DNA from 3 places in the Duganella sp. GW821-FHT07F09 genome. Region 1 is predicted to be linked to each of the others. Evidence: predicted binding sites of a transcription regulator. Region 1 holds the regulator's gene; each other region holds the start of a gene.

Region 1 (6,056 bases):
GCCGACCTGGGCATCGGCTTCCTGCACCAGGGCGGCCACGACAAGCTGACGCCGTTCAACGCGCTGCTGGAAAAGACCGGCCTGACGGCCGAACAGGTCGGCTTCATCGGCGACGACATCGTCGACCTGCCGATTTTGACGCGGGTCGGCTTCGCGGTGGCGGTGCCTGGCGGGCGCAAGGAAGTGCTCGAGCGCGCCCACCACGTGACGGTGGCGCAGGGCGGACGCGGCGCGGTGCGCGAAGTGTGCGAGCTGCTGTTGCACGCGCAGGGCACGTACGAGCGCGTGCTGGCGCAGTTCATGGTGTGACGGAGCGGAATCATGCGTAAAAGAACAGCACATCGCTGGCAGCTCACGCTGACCATGATCATCGGCGTGTTTGTCGCCGTCGGCAGTTTTTGGCTGGTGCAGGTGGTCAACCAGTCCGGCCAGGAGCAGCAGGCGGACCAGTTCCTCAACGAGCCGGACTACATCATCGACCGCTTCAGCCTGGTGCGCATGACCAAGGAGGGCCGGCCGGCCTATATCGTTTCCGGCGACAAGCTGACCCACCGGCCGATCGACGACTCGTCCGATATCGACAAGCCGTTCCTCAACAGCCTGTCGGGCCAGCAGCCGCCGATGACGATCCACGCCGACACCGCGCGGGTCGACCAGAACAACACGCGTGTCACGCTCAACGGCAACGTCGACGTGGTGCGGCCGGCCTCGCCGAAGGCCGAGGCGATGCACCTGCAGACCAGCACCCTGACGGTGTTCCCGGACGAGGAACGGATGGAAACCAAGGCGCCGGTGCAGATGAAGCTGGGTAACATGACCTCCAGCGGCACCGGCATGAAAACCAATAACGCGACGCGCCAGTTGCAGCTGGGCGGACGCGGAACGATCACGATGCCGCCGAAGGCGCCGCGCTAATACAAGAGACACAGATATGAAGGATACGATGATGAAAAAACTGATACTGTCGGCCGCGCTGCTGCTGGCCGCCATGGGCGCGGCCCACGCCGAAAAAGCCGACTCCAACAAGCCGACCGAGATTTCCTTCGACAACCTCGACGCCGACGACGTCAAGCAGATCAAGACCTTCACCGGCAACGTCGTGCTGACCCGCGGCACTTTGCTGATGAAGTCGCCGAAGGCGGTCGTCACCGAAGACCCGGAAGGCTACTCCTTCGTGGTGTTGACGGCCGGCGGTGGTACCCAGGCGACGTTCCGCCAAAAGCTCGACGGCGCCGGCGACCAGTGGGTCGAGGGCCGCGCCGACCGCATCGAGTACGACAGCAAGACCGAGCTGGTCAAGCTGTTCTCGAAGGCGCAGATCAAGAAGCTGGAAGGCAGCAAAACCGCCAGCCAGGTCGACGGCGAGTTCATCTCGTATGACAGCCGGCGCGAATTCTTCGCCGTGAAGAACACCCCGACCGGCGAAAGCAAGCCGGGCGCCGGCCGCAGCACGATGGTGATCCAGCCGTCGGTCAAGCAGGCGCCCGCGCCCGCACCGGCGACCAACCCAGCGGCGGGGAAATAAGCATGGAGCCAACATGCGGTAGCACCCTGATCGTGCGCGGCCTGCAAAAGACCTACGGCAAGCGCCAGGTCGTGCATGACGTGTCGCTGCAGGTCGAATGCGGCGAAGTGGTCGGCCTTCTCGGCCCCAACGGCGCCGGCAAGACCACCTCGTTCTACATGATCGTCGGCCTGGTGCCGTCGGACGCCGGCACCATCGACATCAGCGGCGTCGACATCTCCTCGCTGCCGATCCACCGCCGCGCCTCGCTCGGCCTGTCCTACCTGCCACAGGAGGCTTCGGTGTTCCGCAAGCTGACCGTGGAAGAGAATATCCGCGCCGTCCTCGAAATCCAGAAAGTGGACGGCAAGCCTTTATCCAAGGCTGCCATTGATGAACGGCTCAATACCCTGCTGGCCGATCTGCAAATCGAAAAGCTGCGCGAAAACCAGGCGCTGTCGCTGTCCGGCGGCGAACGCCGCCGCGTGGAGATCGCCCGCGCGCTGGCCACCAACCCGCGCTTCGTGCTGCTCGACGAACCTTTCGCCGGGGTCGACCCGATTGCCGTCATTGAGATCCAGCGCATCGTGCGCTTCCTCAAGGAACGCAATATCGGCGTCCTCATTACCGATCACAATGTGCGCGAGACGCTGGGCATCTGCGACCGCGCATATATCATCAACCAGGGCTCGGTGCTGGCTTCGGGCCGGCCGGACGACATCATCGCCGACGAGTCGGTGCGCCGCGTGTACCTGGGTGAACACTTCAGAATGTAATCGCGCCCCATGAAACAGTCATTGCAACTGCGCACGTCGCAGCACCTCGCGCTGACACCCCAGCTGCAGCAGTCGATCCGTCTGCTGCAGCTGTCCACGCTGGAGCTGCACCAGGAGCTCGAGCAACTGCTCACCGATAACCCTTTGCTCGAGCGCCTGGACGACCCGCTCGACCGTTCGCTGCGGCTGCTGTCCGACGGCGCCATCAGCCAGCAGGCGCCGTCCGGCGAGGCCCCGTCCGAAGGCCCGCCGAACCAGCAGGACGCGCCGGCGCCCGCCGACGCCGACAACTACGACGGCCCGGCCGCCGATACCGAAAGCACCAGCAGCGAGGCCGATGTCGACTGGAGCGACGCCGGCCGCAGCAAGGCTCCCGACGACGAGGACGCGCGTCCGCAACTGGAGGCCAACCACTGCACCCTGCGCGAGCACCTGATGGAGCAGATGCGCGTGACGGTGCTGGAGATGCGCGACCGCGCGCTGGTCGAGCTGATCATCGACGCGCTCGACGAGAACGGCTACCTGGAGGAGCCGCTGGAGGAGATCCACGCGCGCCTGCCGGAGGAACTGGAAGTCGACATCGACGAACTGCGCACCGCCTTGTCGATGCTGCAAAGCTTCGACCCGATGGGCGTGGGCGCGCGCAACGCCTCCGAATGCCTGGCGCTGCAGATCAAGCGCCTGCCCGGCATCGCGCTGGTGACGCGGCGCATGGCGCTGACCATCGTCGAAAACCATTTGACGTGGTTCGCCCAGCGCGACTTCAACAAGCTGAAAAAAGCGCTGGTGTGCGACGACGAGGACCTGCGCGAGGCGCAGGCCGTCATCCGTCTGTGCAATCCGCATCCGGGGTCGGCGTTCGCCTCGGACGTGTCGGACTACGTGGTGCCGGACGTGATCGTCAAGAAGTCGCGCAGCGGCTGGCAGGTCAGCCTCAACAACGACGTCATGCCGCGCCTGCGGGTCAACGCCATGTACGCCAACCTGCTCAAGCAGGGCAAAGGCGAGGGCCAGATGGGCGCCCAGCTGCAGGAGGCCAAGTGGCTGATCAAGAATATGCGCCAGCGCTTCGACACCATCCTGCGCGTGGCGCAAGCGATAGTAGAAAGACAAAAGAACTTTTTCTCGCACGGCGCCGTTGCCATGCGGCCCCTTGTGCTTCGCGAAATTGCTGATACACTGGGTTTACACGAGAGCACTATTTCTCGGGTGACGACTCAAAAGTACATGCTGACGCCGCACGGCATGTTTGAGTTGAAATATTTCTTTGGTAGCCATGTCGCCACCGAAGCGGGCGGTGAAGCAAGTTCGACGGCGATACGGGCACTCATCGTGCAATTGACAGGAGCTGAAGACCCTAAAAATCCTTTATCCGACAGTAAGATTGCGGACATGCTGGGGGAACAAGGCATGGTGATTGCGCGACGCACTGTTGCCAAATATCGCGAAGCGTTGAAAATCCCTCCCGTCAGTCTCCGCAAGTCTTTGTAGTTACTTGGTCACTGTGCGCCCGGCCGCAATGGGCGCGGCACTGACCGTAAGCGACATTTATCTTTAGGAGCGTGTATGAATCTGACCATCAGTGGACATCATCTCGAAGTGACCGCGGCCATCCGCGAATACGTACAGAACAAACTGGAACGTGTCACTCGTCACTTCGATCAAGTTATTGATATTGCTGTCATTCTGACTGTAGATAACCTTAAAGAGAAATCCAAACGCCAGAAGGCTGAAATCAATCTGCGTCTGTCGGGTAAAACCGTGTACGTGGAAAGCCTGTCGCAAGACCTGTACGCCGCGATCGACACCCTGGTCGACAAGCTTGACCGGCAGGTCATGAAATACAAATCCAAAGTTCAGCAGCACGGCCACGATGCGATCAAGCATCTCCCGGATAGCTACGAACCCGCTGCCGCCGCCCTATAACAACGGCCTCCGGCACCATCCAACAAAGGGCGCAAGGGCGCCCTTTTTTGTGTCCGCTTGTTGTGTCCGCTTTTGTCCCCTTTCGATTCGATGAAAATAATTTATCCCGTTTAGGTGGCGGTAGAATGGGGTTTTTCATCACGGGTTGCGACATCATGAGCGAATTGGTCCACACCAGCATCGTCAACGGCACCGGCTTCATCACGCTGGACCGGCCCAAGGCGTTGAACTCGCTGTCGCTGAAGATGCTGCGCGCGATCACGGCGGCGCTGCTGGCGTGGCGCGACGACTCCGCCGTCGCCGCCGTCGTCATCCGCTCCAGCAGCGAGAAGGCCTTCTGCGCCGGCGGCGATATCCGTTTCTTCTACGAGGCCGGGCGCGCCACGCCGCAGGCCGGCAGCGCGTTGCTCGAGGATTTCTTCACCGAGGAGTATGCGCTCAACCACCTGGTGCACGGCTATCCGAAGCCGTACGTCGCGCTGATGGACGGCGTGGTCATGGGCGGCGGCATGGGCATCGCGCAGAGCGGACCGGACAGCCGGGTGCGCATCGTCACCGGGCGCACGAAGATGGCGATGCCGGAGGTGAACATCGGCCTGTTCCCGGATGTGGGCGGCAGCTATTTCCTGTCGCGCGCGCCGGGCGGGCTGGGGCGCTATCTGGGCGTGACCGGCGTGACGATAGGCGCGGCCGACGCGCTGTATGCCGGCCTGGCCGATCACTATGTGCCGGTGGACGCGCTGGAGCCGCTGTACGCGATACTGGAATCGACCCCGGGCGCGGAACTGGTCGAGGCGATCGCGGCCTTCGCGGAGCCGTTCAAGGGCGCCGCCGGGGCGGGCAGGCTGGAGGCGCGGCGCGGCGATATCGACCGCCACTTCGGCGCCGGATCGGTGCCGGCCATCGTCGCCTCGCTGGAGGCGGACGGCGGCGAGTTCGCGCGCGCCACGGTGGCGATGATGGCGACCCGTTCGCCGTTGATGATGTGCGTCACGCACGAGTTGATCGAGCGCGGCGCGGGGCTGGACATGGCCGCTTGCCTGCGCATGGAGCGCGCGCTGGTGCGGCGCGCGTTCGAGAATGGCGGGGTGATCGAGGGCGTGCGCGCGCTGGTCATCGACAAGGATGGCGCGCCGGCATGGCAGCCGCCGTCGCTGGAGCGGGTGAGCGGGGAGATGGTGCGCGGCTTGTTCGAGCCGGTGTGGCCGGATTATGCGCACCCGCTGCGCCATCTGGCCTAGCGCCCCGCCGGTGTCCCCACCGCGCGCCGCGCGTCGCCGGCCATGTCGGCGCGGGCCGCCATGGAAGCGCGGCCGCCGAAATCACCTGGCATGGCTGACGATCGCGGCGGGAATGTCGTCCAAGGACAAAACACGATCGACCACGCCCAGTTTTACCGCCTCCTTGGGCATCCCGTAGACCACGCAACTGGCCTCGTCCTGGGCCAGCGTTGTTGCGCCCGCATCATGCATTTCCTTGAGGCCGCGGGCGCCGTCGTCGCCCATGCCGGTCATGATGATGCCCATCGCGTTGGCGCCGGCATACTTTGCGGCGGAGCGAAACAGCACGTCCACCGAAGGGCGGTGGCGGCTGACCAGCGGCCCATCGACGATTTCCACCAGATACTGCGCTCCGCTACGTTTGAGCAGCATGTGATGCCCCCCGGGTGCAATCAATGCCCGGCCTGGAACCACCCTGTCGCCACTCCTGGCTTCCAGCACCTCGATTTGACACAGGCCGTCGAGACGCTTGGCAAAGGCTTCGGTGAAGTGTTCCGGCATGTGCTGCACGATAACGATGCCCGGGCAAACCCGCGGCAGCGCGGTCAGCACGAACTCCAGTGCCTGGGT
Region 2 (6,056 bases), on a different contig from region 1:
CCAGCCCGGCCAGGCCCAGCCCGATGATGGCCACGGTGCCCGGCTCCGGCACGGCGGCGAAGGACTGCGAGGAGTCCACTTTCAGGAAGGGGACGGTGGTGGGCGTGGCGCCGTCCCACATCGAGGTCGGTGTAAAGAACGACGGCACGTTGGTGGTGCCGGTGAACTTGTCCAGGAACACCGAGCCGGTGACGATGTCCAGGTAGGCGGGGTCGACATAGTCGATGATGAAGCGGGTGTCGAACGAGCCGGTGCCGACGGCGCCGCTGGCGGTGAAGCTGGCGGTGTTGAAGACCAGGTGGCCCGACAGGATCATGACGCCGTCGCCGTCCGGGTCGGCGCCGCCGCCGCCGCAACCGTTGGCGGCGCCGCCGGTGACGCCGGTGCCATAGCAGCGCACCGTGTCGACGCCGTTGCCGGGCACGGCCTGGCTGGCGCCGCCGGGCGTGATCTGGTCGAAGAACACGGCGAAGTTTTGCACGCCGGCGCGGGTGGGATCGACGTCCATCGCCGCCGACTGGCTGGGCGCCAGCCCGAAGGTGGCGGTGGTGGCGTTTTGCGAGGTGACCAGTTCCTCGAAGCGCACGACCTTGGTCATCTCGAAGCTGGTGTTGAGGCCGGGCGGCGTGACGATGGCGCCGGTGTTGCTGTTGCTCATGGTGCCGATGACGGTCTGCGTGTGCAGTTCGGTGACATATGGCGCGATGCCGCCGGGACCGACGATGGCGCCCGGCACGAAGCCGGTGACCACGGCGGTGTCGGTGATGTTGGTCCACAGGTCGGCGTAGGTGGTGTAGGTGCCGGTGCCGGTGGGATCGAGGCCGACCACCGGGGCGGCGAGCGCGGCGAACGGTGTCGCCAGCGCGGCCGCGAGGATGGCGGCGGCGGGTTTGTAATAGTTCATAGCTGTTCCCCAAGAAATAGAAGACCCTGGAAATCAAGGTCGCTCCACCTCTTCAGCAAAACTCCTGCCAGCCTGGACGAAGCCTGTGGATTCAAGGGCTTGCGCCGCGCTGTGTGTTGCGGATCGAACAGTGCGTAAAAAATTCCGGCACTTGCTTGATCTGGTTCATTACTCTAGCTCAGTTCGCTTGCCTTTACTGCCGAGGCCGCTTTGATTTTGCGCGCCGGAATGCCGCCCCAGATTTCGCCGGCGCCGATGTGGGTATCCTTGGTCACCACCGCGCCGGCCGAGACGATGGCGTTGTCGCCGATGCGCACGCCCGCCATCACCACCGCCTTGGCGCCGATGGTGACCGTGTCGCCGATGACGACGGCCTTCAGTTCCAGCCGGCTGCCCTCGATCACGTGCGCGAAGATCACCGCGTCGTGGCCGATGATGGTGTTGCTGCCGATGCGCGTGAGCGGCGGATCGAGCAGGGCGCCGGCGCTGTAGGTGTTGGCGCCCAGCTCGGCGCCCAGCGCCAGGTAGATCAGCCGCACGATCGGCACCGGGATGAAGTGCGTGCGGATCAGCGAATTGAACAGCAGCAGGTAGAACAGGATGTTGACGTTGGCCGCCAGTTCGTGGCGCGAGTTTTCCGCCACCTCGCCCTCGCGCAGCGGCATGACGAACAGGAAGCCGCGGTACACGGCGAAGGCCGCCAGATAGGTCAGCAGCACGGCCGCCAGCAGCAGCGCCACGCCGCGAAAATCGCCCAGCGGCAGGCCGCCCAGCAGCAGCGCGGTGGCGCCGATGCCCAGCGCCAGGATCGCGGTCAGCAAGCCCAGGAAGACGGCGATCTGCAACGGCTTGATGGCGCGCATCAACGCCCCCCCGCCGGCGGGCCGACCAGCAGTTCGTTCAGCGGCTTGCGGATCGAGCGCGCCGCCGCCGGCTCGCCGGCGCCGATGCGGCCCATGAACACGGCCGTCTCCCACACCTGCTGGCCGACCAGCAGCTCGCCCTGTCGCGACAGGTCGGCCGCGCGCTGCTGCATGCCTTGTGTGCCGGAAAACACCCGGCCCTCGCGCACATAGCGGGAAAAGATCAGCGGCGTCAGTTCCGGCTGCAATTGCAGTCCCAGCGCGGTGGCCGTCAGCCAGAAGCGCTGCATGGCCCGGCCCGCCGCGACGTAGTCGTCGATGCGCTGCGGGCGGCGCTCCGCCGTCAGCACGAAGTGGGCGGCGCAGGCCAGGCCGGGGATCAGGTCCATCTGCAGGCGCGGCGCCACCGTGCCGGCCAGCCAGGTGTTGAAGAATTCCACGCGGCGCCAGTCGCGCATGATCCAGCGCATCAGCTTGGCGGTCATCGGGTCCACGCCCAGCGCCTGGTCGGGCATGCGGTCCTCGCTGTAGCGGGCGTTCCATTCGATGACGGCCTGGTGCACCTGGTGCGCCTCCGGCATCGTCAGGCGCAGCTTGGCGTTGCGGTACATCAAACGCGCCGCCGCCACGCGCTGGCGGCCTTCGAGCCAGGTCACGCGGAAGCCCGGCGGCAGGGTGGCGGTCAGCGCGGTCTTCTCGGCCGTCGTCAGCGGGCGCCGGCTCAGCGGCCGGCGCTGCACGCTGCGCGCCAGGATGGCGTCGGCCAGCGGATCGCCTTCGCGCTGCGGCGCCGGCACGAAGTCGACGATGAACATGGGGCGCGCCTCCGGCGCCTCCGGCCGCCGCGCGGCGAGCATCGCCAGCCCGAAGGTGCTGGCGGCGATGGCCATCGTTTCCAGCAGCGCGCCCAGCGAGATCTGGCTCGGGTGGCCGTCCAGGTCGTAGACGCAGTGGTCGCGCGTGTCGCGGCCGTGCACGATCAGGCGGCGCGTGTCGAGGATCTCGAAGCGCCACGGCTGGGTGTTGTCGCCGCTGGGCGCCCAGCGCGCCAGCTCGAGTATCTGTTCCAGGGTGGCATCCAGATGTTGTTCCATCTTGCTCATGATTCGTCTCCGGGACGGCGCCGCCTGGCCAGCATCATCGCCAGCCGTTGCAGCGGGTGGCGGTGGCCGCCGGGACGCCAGGTGCGCACCAGCTTGTTGCGGTAGCCGTCGTACTGATAGCCGCGCGGGGCGGCCAATACCTCGCCGCGGTTGAGCATGATCTTGAGCGCCTCTGTGGCGGCGGCACCGGCGCACAACTCGCAGCCCATGATGGTGGAGGGGCCGCGCTTCTCCTTCAGATTGATGCTGGACGGATCGACCAGATAGCGGCCGTGCAGTCCCGCCGGCGCCAGCCCCACCAGGAAGCGCAGCGCCTTCTCGTCGTCGGGCAGGTCGCCCCAGCCGAAGTATTCTTCGAACGTCATCTCCCCCGGCAGGAAATTGAGCACGGCCGTGCCCATGCCCAGCGGCGCGGCCGTGATCGCCGGAATGCCGAGCCTGGCGCAGGCGGCGAACGTGGCCTGGCGCGCGCCGAAGGCGAAGAAGTCCAGGCCGTCGACATACAAGTCGACACCGTTGAAGAACCGGCGCATGTTGACGTCGTCCACGCCGGTCGGAAAGCTGGTGATCTGCAATTCCGGATTGATATCGCGCGCCATCGCCTCCAGCACCTCGACCTTGGGCAAGCCCAGGGTGGACATGTTGGCGCCGATCTGGCGGTTGAAGTTGGCGATATCGAAGGTGTCGAAATCGGCGATGTGGAACGCGCCCACGCCCAGCCGCGCCAAGGTCAGCAGATGAAAGCCGCCGACACCGCCCAGTCCGGCGATGGCGATGCGCGTGTCCTTGAGCAGCGATTGTTCGGCCGGCGTCACCCAGCCGAGGTTGCGCGCGAACGCGTGGTGGTAAGAAAAGGTCTGCGCCATGTGTCTCCCGGGGAGCTGCCGCCATGCGGCTCAAGGAGTTTGGACAGATGAGTTAGATCAAAAGTTCCGCAAATATTTGTAATAGGTGAAAAAAAAAGCCGGTTCAACAGAACCGGCCTTCGCCACTCAGCACGTTAGCAACAACCGCCGCGCTTGCCGGCGCCGCCGTAGCGCGCCTCCTGGCGCTCGCGGAAGAATTCCTCGTACGTCATCATCGGCTCGTCGGGATGGGTGGCTTCCCGATGGCTGACATAGGTGTCGTAGTCGGGCAGGCCCATCATCAGGCGCATGCTCTGCCCGAGATAGCGGCCCGCCTTGGCGATGTCGCCCAACATCATTGCACCTTGGCAGCCAGCACCATCGGGCTTTCCATGGCGGTCGGCTTGCTGTTGGCGCGCGCCACCATCACGGTGCGGATGCCGAACACCAGCACGCTGAGCACGACGACGACGAAGAAGCCGGCCAGCGACGCGTCCAGATAATCGTTGAACACGATCTGGTGCATCTGCGCCACCGACTTGGCCGGCGCCAGCAGCTTGCCCTCGTCGAGCGCGCCCTGGTACTTGGAGGCGTGCGCCAGGAAACCGATCTTCGGATCGGCGTGGAAGATCTTCTGCCAGCCGGCCGTCAAGGTGCACAGCAGCAGCCAGATGGTCGGCACGACGGTGACCCAGGCGAACTTGCCGCGTTTCATTTTGAACAGCACGCAGGTGCCCAGCATCAGCGCGATCGCCGCCAGCATCTGGTTGGCGATGCCGAACAGCGGCCACAAGGTGTTGATGCCGCCCAGCGGATCGACCACGCCCTGGTACAGGAAGTAGCCCCAGGCCGCCACGCACAGCGCGGTCGCGGTCAGGTTGGCGAACACGTTCTCGGTCTTTTTCATCGAAGGCACGAAGGCGCCCAGCAAATCCTGCAGCATGAAGCGGCCGGCGCGGGTGCCGGCGTCGACGGCGGTCAGGATGAACAGCGCCTCGAACAGGATGGCGAAGTGGTACCAGAAGGCCATCATGGCCTGGCCGCCGATCACGTTCGACAGGATGTGGGCCATGCCGACCGCCAGGGTCGGGGCGCCGCCGGCGCGCGAGATGATGCTGTGCTCGCCGACATCCTTGGCGGTCTGGGTCAGCATTTCCGGGGTGACATAGAAGCCCCACTGCGAGATCGCCGCAGCGGCGGACTCGGCCGTGGTGCCGATCAGCGCGGCGGGAGAGTTCATGGCGAAGTAGATGCCCGGCTCGATGGTCGAGGCGGCCACCAGCGCCATGATGGCGACGAACGATTCCATCAGCATGGCGCCGTAGCCGATGAAGCGGGCGTGGCTTTCATTCTCGATCATCTTGGGCGTGGTGCCCGACGAGATCAGCGCGTGGAAGCCGGACACGGCGCCGCAGGCGATGGTGATGAACAGGAAGGGGAACATCGAGCCCGACCAGACCGGACCGGTGCCGTCGATGAATTGCGTGATCGCCGGCATTTTCAGATACGGGGCGACGAACAGGATGCCCAGCGCCAGGCCGACGATGGTGCCGATCTTGAGGAAGGTCGACAGGTAGTCGCGCGGCGCCAGCAGCAGCCACACCGGCAGCACCGAGGCGACGAAGCCGTAGCCGATCAGCATCCAGGTCAGCTCGGTGCCGGTGTAGTTGAACATCGGCGCCAGCGCCGGATTTTCCTGCACGTACTGGCCGCCGAAGATGGCCGCCATCAGCAGCACGAAGCCGATGATCGACACCTCGCCGATGCGGCCGACACGGATGTAGCGCGAATACACGCCCATGAACAGCGCGATCGGGATCGTCATCATGACGGTGAAGCTGCCCCACGGCGAGCCGGTCAGCGCCTTGACGACGATCAGCGCCAGCACCGCCAGGATGATGACCATGATCATGAAGGTGCCCAGCAGCGCGATCATGCCGGGGATTTGGCCCAACTCCGATTTGATCAGGTCGCCCAGCGAGCGGCCGTCGCGGCGCATCGAGATGAACAGCACGATGAAGTCCTGCACGGCACCGGCGAACACCACCCCGGCCAGTATCCACAGCATGCCGGGCAGATAGCCCATCTGCGCGGCCAGCACCGGCCCGACCAGCGGACCGGCGCCGGCGATGGCGGCGAAGTGGTGGCCGAACAGCACGTATTTATTGGTCGGCACATAGTCGAGGCCATCGTTCAGCTTGGCGGCCGGCGTCATGCGCTTGTCGTCGAGCCCCAGCACCTTGTCGGCGATGTACAGGCTGTAATAGCGGTAGGCGATCAGATAGACGCACACGGCGGCGATGACGATCCAGATCGCGCTGACGGACTCGCCGCGCTTGAG
Region 3 (6,056 bases), on a different contig from region 1:
TGGCCACCTCGGCGTGGTCGCCGGTGACGAACTTGCTGCCGGCCAGCGGCGGGAACGCGCCGGGTATGCCCTTGCCGCTGGCCTGGTGGCAGGCCGCGCAGTTTTTCAGGAACAGCGCCTTGCCGTCCGGCGCCGTGGTCTGCGCCCGCGACGGCGCGCTGGCGGCGGCCGCGAAGCCCGCCACGATCACCATCGCGGCCTTCAATAACGTGTCCCTCATGCGCTGGCCCTCGCGTGGATCTTGGCGATCTGCTGCCAGGCCGATTCGATGGCGCCGGCCTGCCAGCCGGTCAGGTAGCTCAGGTGCTCGCCGGCGAGCATGATCCTGCCCTCGCCCTCGAGCAGGGTCGGATAGGCGGCGGCGCGGGTCTTCTCGGTCCACTCGGCCCAGCCGCCCAGGTTGTACTGCACGCGATGCCACGCAACCGAGAACGCGTTCTCGTATTCGTCGCGGTACTGCGGGAAGATCTTCTGGCCGGCGGCGACGGCGAATTCGGCGCGCTCGGTGGGCGTCAGCGCGCTGACCTCGATGGCGGCCGTCTGGTACTGGTAGTAGCCGAGCAGCACGCCCTTCTTTTTCTGCCAGCCGTACGACGGCATCGAGATGGTGTTGATGCCCTTGATGTCGGTGAGCACGTGGCCGCCGTAGATATGGTCATCCTCCTCCCAGAAGCGGCGCTTCATCTGCAGGCCGATCTTGCCGACCGGCGCGTAGGCCACCGTGGCGACGGCCTTCTTGAACGTGTCGGAGAAATCGGTGTCGATCTGGCGCAGCACCGACAGCGGGATGGTGCACAGGCAGTAGTCGGCCGTCACGCTGGAGGCCTTGCCGGTGGCGGTGTCCTTGAAGGCGACGGTCACGCCTTTGTCGTTCTGGCGGATGGTCTGCACCTCGGCGCGGTAGCGGATGGTCTTGCCGACGCGCTTTTCGAACGCCTTCGGAATCGCGTCCATGCCGCCGACCGGCTGGAACATGGTCGCCTGCATCGGGAAGTCCTGCACGGCGCTGTAGACGTTGCCCAGCTTGGACGCCAGCAGGTCCTTGAAGCCCAGCGGGTCGGACTGCTTGCCCGGCCCCGGCTCCATGCCGGCGCCCGGATAGACGGCGAAGCCGCGGCCGGTGCGGCCCTTGTATTGCAGGTCGGCGCCGGCCAGCTGGCCCTCGTGCGCCAGATAGTCCAGCAGCAGGCGCTTGTCGTCGGCCGTCAGCTCGGCGTCGAGCTGGTTGTTCTTGATCGACTTGGCCAGCATCTCGTCGACGTGGCCGCGCATGTCGGCCTTGACCTCCTTGATGCGCAGGCGCTTGCCGGCGAAGGGGCCGGCGTTTTCGGAGTACACATAGGAGTGGTCGTTCTCGTTGACCATCACCTCCAGCGGCACCTCGAACAGGCGCGTGTAGTGCAGGGTCGACTGGTGGTGCAGCGGGATGCGCCACGGGCCGTGGTTGATGTACTGGCCCTCGTCGAAGGCGCAGGTCTGTTTGTCGCCGCCCAACTCGGTCAGGCTGAAGCCCTTGCGGGCGGTCTGGCAACGGCCGCCGGCGAAGGCGCGCGCCTCGAGGATCTGGCACTGGTAACCGAGCTTGCCCAGCTCGTAGGCGGCGGTCAGTCCGGCCAGGCCGGCGCCGAGGATCACCACCTTCTTGCCCTTGCCGCTGCCGCTGAGGACCGGCGGCGCCGAGGACGTCGAGCCGATGCCCATGCCCCAGGCGTTCATGGTGTTTAACAGCAGGCCGGTGCCGCCGACGGCGGCGGCCCGGTACAGAAAGTCCCTACGGGTAAATGAACTAAACGGTTTAAACGGTTTTACTGTTTTGCTTTCCATCGGTTTCCTCACCAGTCTGCCTGAAATAACTTGGGTGACTTGCTTACCCATAGTTCCAATCTAGCAAGGCTCGTGCCACGCGGAACAACCAAAACAAACATGCTTCATGATGGAGGAAAGCCTTATGCCACAAGGCCTCCCGCCATCGAACAATGTTTTTACATGGGTGCCCACGGCACGCCGGCAGCGCCCTAAAAATCGCCGCCGGCGACAAACTTTATTTGCGCGAAACGGACTTTATTCGCGGCGCGGCGCGGCGTGCGCGCGCGCGCAAGGCGGGCCGGCGGCGGCGCGCGGCGACGCCGCGCACCAGCAAGTGGCAGGCGCCGAAACAGGGAATTGGAGGATGCACGACGCTGGACCGCGCCGGCGGGGACCGCGCGGGAAATCAGCCCGCGAAGCTGGCCAGGGCCGGCGCGCCGCTGCGTGCCGGCGGCACCGGCGCGGGCGCCGCCCCGCGCGGCAGGCGGGCGATCTCCTCGGCCGACAGATGGCGCTGGGCGGCGCAGGCGTCGTCCAGGTGGCAGGCGTGGAACTGCATCGGCGCGGCCGGGTCGAGCAGGTAGATCATGTCCAGGTTGGACGGATCGTAGGCGACCTTGACGCTCCAGTGTCCGCGCAGGCGCGCGCGCTCGAACCAGCGCTCGTTGATGGCGCGAGCGCAGGTGTAAGTACTTTCGAACAGGCGGATGCCGTCGGCGCCGACCTGCGCCGCCGCCACCGGCATCAGGCTGCAGCGGATCAGGTGCTCGGGATAGGTTTTGAGGCTGCCGCCGCGATGGGCCACGCCCCAGTCCCACAACTGGCGCGGGGTGGCGTTGCCGGCGTGGCGCAGCGGGTGGCGGTTGTTGTAATAGAGGACGCAGTCGACGACGATGCGGGTGAACTGCTCCAGATCGAGCACGCCGTCGAGCCGGCACGGCGCGCCCTCGTCGTCCGGCGCGAGCAGGCGGAAACGCTTTTCCAGCACCGCCTTCCAGTCGTCCGGGCCGTCGTCGACGGCGACGCAGCGCAGGTTGAAGTTGTTGAGCAAGGCCGGGTCCATGCCGCCTTCGCCGCGTTCCAGGCCGGCCGTCAGCGCGGCGTTGGCGAACAAGGTTTCGGGCAGGTGGCGGCACGGCCACTGCGCCGCCTCGATGCGGCGGCCGAACTGCTGGCTGTAGCGTTGCTTGTCGGCGCCGCAGTTGGCCAGCGCCAGCATCGCCTGCGGCCAGCTGGCCGGCCCCAGGCCGATGTAGACGCCGGTGACCAGGCGGCTGAACGAATCGATCGCCAGGTAGATGCGCGGGCGGCCGATCGATTGCCGGCGGTCGGCGCGCGAGACCAGCCGCACCTCGGCGCAGACGGCGTCGAGATAGAAGCCGGCGCCGGGGCGGCCGGGCGGCAGCGCCTGCGGCGTCGGCGCGGCCGGCTGGCCGACCACGGCGGCGGGCGCGTTGGACACGGCAGCGGCGGACGCGGGCGGCCAGAACGCGGCGGCGCCGTCGCCGCGGCGCGCCACCTCGGGCGGACGGTCGTCGTCGTGGTCGAGCCAGTAGTTGAACTGGCCGAAGGTCGGCAGCACGGCGCTGCGGCCGGCCGGCGTGGTCAGCACGCGGCCCGATGGTTCGTCGATGCGGCGCTCGACGAAGAACTCGTCGAGCATCTGTTCATAGGCGCCCAGGCGCGAGAACTTGGCGTGGCCCGCCGCGTAGCGCGCGATGGCGACGCGGAAGGTGCGGCGGATCTCCTCGTCGGCGTTCAGGCCGGGGCCGGCGTCGGCGCCGTTCTTGCGCGGGCGTCCGCGCTTGACGCCGGCCGAGGCCTGGCGCACCTTGCCCTTGCCGCCCGAGTTGCAGTAATCCGGCAGCAGCGCGTTGGGGGTCTGGCCGCGCTGCCAGTAGCGGCGCAGGTAGCGGTAGATGGTCGGGTGCGAGACGCCGTGGGCGCCGGTGGCGCGGGCGATCAGCTGGCCGCGCTGGCGCGCCTCGTAGATGCCCGGCTCCAGCGCCACCAGCGGCTCGATGATCTCCCAGGCGCGCGCGCGCAGTTGCAGGTGTTTGGCCGGCAGCAGGTCCTGGCTGACGACCATTAAATAAGGGTCGGCCGACAGCACGCTGGCGCGGCCGGCCCGGATGTCGGCGTGCAGCACCGACAGTTGGACGAGTTCTACATCGGCCGAGCGGGCCGCCACGTCGAAGACATAGGCGTGGCTCTGCTCGGGAGCGATCCACAAAATGCGGACGGTGCGCGGAGACGGATGCGTATAGTGCAGCAGGTCGTTCCGCAGTAGCATTAGCGCCCCTTCGAGACGGTGAATGGCCGGCTGTCGACGATGATCGCGTACGGGCCGGCCTGATTATGCTCGCGCAAAATCTGCGGCTTGAGCGAATCGACAAAGATGTTCCACAGCTTCCTGAATGATGTCATCTCAATGCTCCGATCTAAACGACTTGTCTCCAGGTTGAGGCGCCTCGGCAGGCGCGCCTTTTATAGGGATGTGCTATCACATATGCAATAAGCGGGCCAGCCTTGCCGGAAAGCAGCTTCTCCTATGAGAGTGATTCATGCGGGGTTTAACGGGCGTGGTGTTTGCGGCGGATCAAGCTTTGTTTTGGTGCAACGCAACAGATGGGCGCACCTTGTCTGTGCAACAACAAGAAGCGGCGCCGCGAACGAAAAACGGGGCCTTGCGGCCCCGTTGTCGATGCGATGGCGGCGGGTATGGCACCCGCGTCGCGGTTAGTACTTCTTGCCGACAGGCTTCTTCTTCGGCGGCGTCGACTTGCCCGACTCCGGCGGCATGCGGTCGGCATGACTGATTTTCAGCTGCGCGCCGCCGACCCACACCTTGCCCAGGTGCTTGAACAGCTCGTCGGGCATGCCGTCAGGCAACTCGACCATGCTGTAGGTGTCGAAGATCTCGATGCGGCCGATGTGCTTGGCCTCCAGCCCGGCCTCGTTGGCGATGGCGCCGACGATGTTGGACGGGGTGGCGGCGTTGTTGCTGCCCACTTCGATGCGGAAGGCGCTCATCGGCAGGGTGACCTTGCCCGGCTTTTCCTTTTTCTTCTTCGGCGCGGCGTCGTCCAGTTCGGCGGCGTCGACGCGGGCGGCGCGCGCCAGCGGCGAGGCGGCCGGCTTGTCGGCAGCCGGCTTGTCGGCGGCGGGCGCCCTGGCCGGGGCGGCTTTGGCCGGCGCCGGACGTGCCGGAGCCGATGGAGCGGCCGATGCCGATGCCGCGGGTGCGCCGTCACCGTTATCGCGGCTGATGCGCAGCTGCTGGCCGGCGACCTTGATGCCGGCCAGGTGGTCGAGCACGTCGCCGGTCAGGTTGTCGGGCATATCGAGCACGCTGTAGTCGTCGTAGATCTCGATGCGGCCGATATGCTTGGAGTCGATGCCGCCCTCGTTGGCGATGGCGCCGACGATGTTACCCGGCTTGACGCCGTGCTGGTAGCCCACTTCGATGCGGAAGGTCTGCATGCCCGGATCGGCGGCGCGCACAACGCGCTCCTTTTTCGGGAAACGGTCGGCGCGGTCCGGACGCTCGGCGCGGTCGCCGCGATCGAATCGATCACCACGGTCGCCACGCTCGGGACGGTCGCCACGGTCATGACGCTCGAAGCCGACCTGGCGGCCCGGCCGCTCGTCCCAGGTGGCGGCGGCGGTCTGCTGCTTCTTATCGAGCAGCAGCGGCACGTCGCCGCGCGCCATCTTGGCCAGCGCGGCGGCGATCTCGATCGCCGGGATGTTCTGTTCGCGCTCGAAGTCCTCGATCAGCGACTGGAACTGTTCCAGCTCGCCCTGGGCCAGGGTTTCGCTGATCTGCGACTTGAATTTGGCGATGCGCACGTCGTTGACCGCCTGGATGGTCGGCAGCTCGAGCATGCCGATCGGCTGGCGCGTGGCGCGCTCGATCGATTTGAGCAGGTTCTTCTCGCGCGGCGTGATGAACAGGATCGCCTCGCCGCTGCGGCCGGCGCGGCCGGTGCGGCCGATGCGGTGGGTGTAGCTTTCCGGATCGTGCGGCACGTCGTAGTTCACCACATGGCTGATGCGCTCGACGTCCAGGCCGCGCGCGGCGACGTCGGTGGCCACCAGGATGTCGATCTTGCCGTCCTTGAGCTGCTGGATGGTGCGCTCGCGCTGCTGCTGCTGGACGTCGCCGTTGATGGCGGCGGCCGAGAAGCCGCGCGCCTGCAGCTTGCTGGCCAGTTCCTCGGTACCGAGCTTGGTGCGCGAGAAGATGA

The links. Region 1 encodes sigma-54, which starts transcription at its own class of promoters, with help from an activator protein. Its sites were predicted from a motif close to TGGCANGNAANCTGCTTT; they were not measured.
Region 2: a site for sigma-54 is predicted at 957-974, ahead of AC07P1_RS18635 (PEP-CTERM sorting domain-containing protein). Genes of this name have one in related genera too.
Region 3: a site for sigma-54 is predicted at 1,885-1,902, ahead of AC07P1_RS26210 (flavin monoamine oxidase family protein). Genes of this name have one in related genera too.

Annotation. Positions count from the first base shown of each region.
Region 1 is NZ_JBWKQJ010000016.1:88,946-95,001, forward strand. Features, by position in the region: gene AC07P1_RS30455 (KdsC family phosphatase) at 1-309, shown strand, start outside; gene lptC (LPS export ABC transporter periplasmic protein LptC) at 322-915, shown strand; gene lptA (lipopolysaccharide transport periplasmic protein LptA) at 947-1,525, shown strand; gene lptB (LPS export ABC transporter ATP-binding protein) at 1,528-2,280, shown strand; gene AC07P1_RS30475 (RNA polymerase factor sigma-54) at 2,290-3,771, shown strand; gene hpf (ribosome hibernation-promoting factor, HPF/YfiA family) at 3,847-4,206, shown strand; gene AC07P1_RS30485 (enoyl-CoA hydratase/isomerase family protein) at 4,362-5,447, shown strand; gene AC07P1_RS30490 (protein-glutamate methylesterase/protein-glutamine glutaminase) at 5,529-6,056, opposite strand, start outside.
Region 2 is NZ_JBWKQJ010000006.1:442,737-448,792, reverse strand. Features, by position in the region: gene AC07P1_RS18635 (PEP-CTERM sorting domain-containing protein) at 1-904, opposite strand, end outside; gene AC07P1_RS18630 (acyltransferase) at 1,078-1,767, opposite strand; gene AC07P1_RS18625 (nitroreductase family protein) at 1,767-2,870, opposite strand; gene AC07P1_RS18620 (ThiF family adenylyltransferase) at 2,867-3,736, opposite strand; gene AC07P1_RS18615 (YbdD/YjiX family protein) at 3,871-4,071, opposite strand; gene AC07P1_RS18610 (carbon starvation CstA family protein) at 4,071-6,056, opposite strand, start outside.
Region 3 is NZ_JBWKQJ010000011.1:126,794-132,849, reverse strand. Features, by position in the region: gene AC07P1_RS26215 (c-type cytochrome) at 1-220, opposite strand, end outside; gene AC07P1_RS26210 (flavin monoamine oxidase family protein) at 217-1,824, opposite strand; gene AC07P1_RS26205 (TnsB C-terminal domain-containing protein) at 2,213-4,099, opposite strand; gene AC07P1_RS26200 (hypothetical protein) at 4,099-4,233, opposite strand; gene AC07P1_RS26195 (DEAD/DEAH box helicase) at 4,546-6,056, opposite strand, start outside.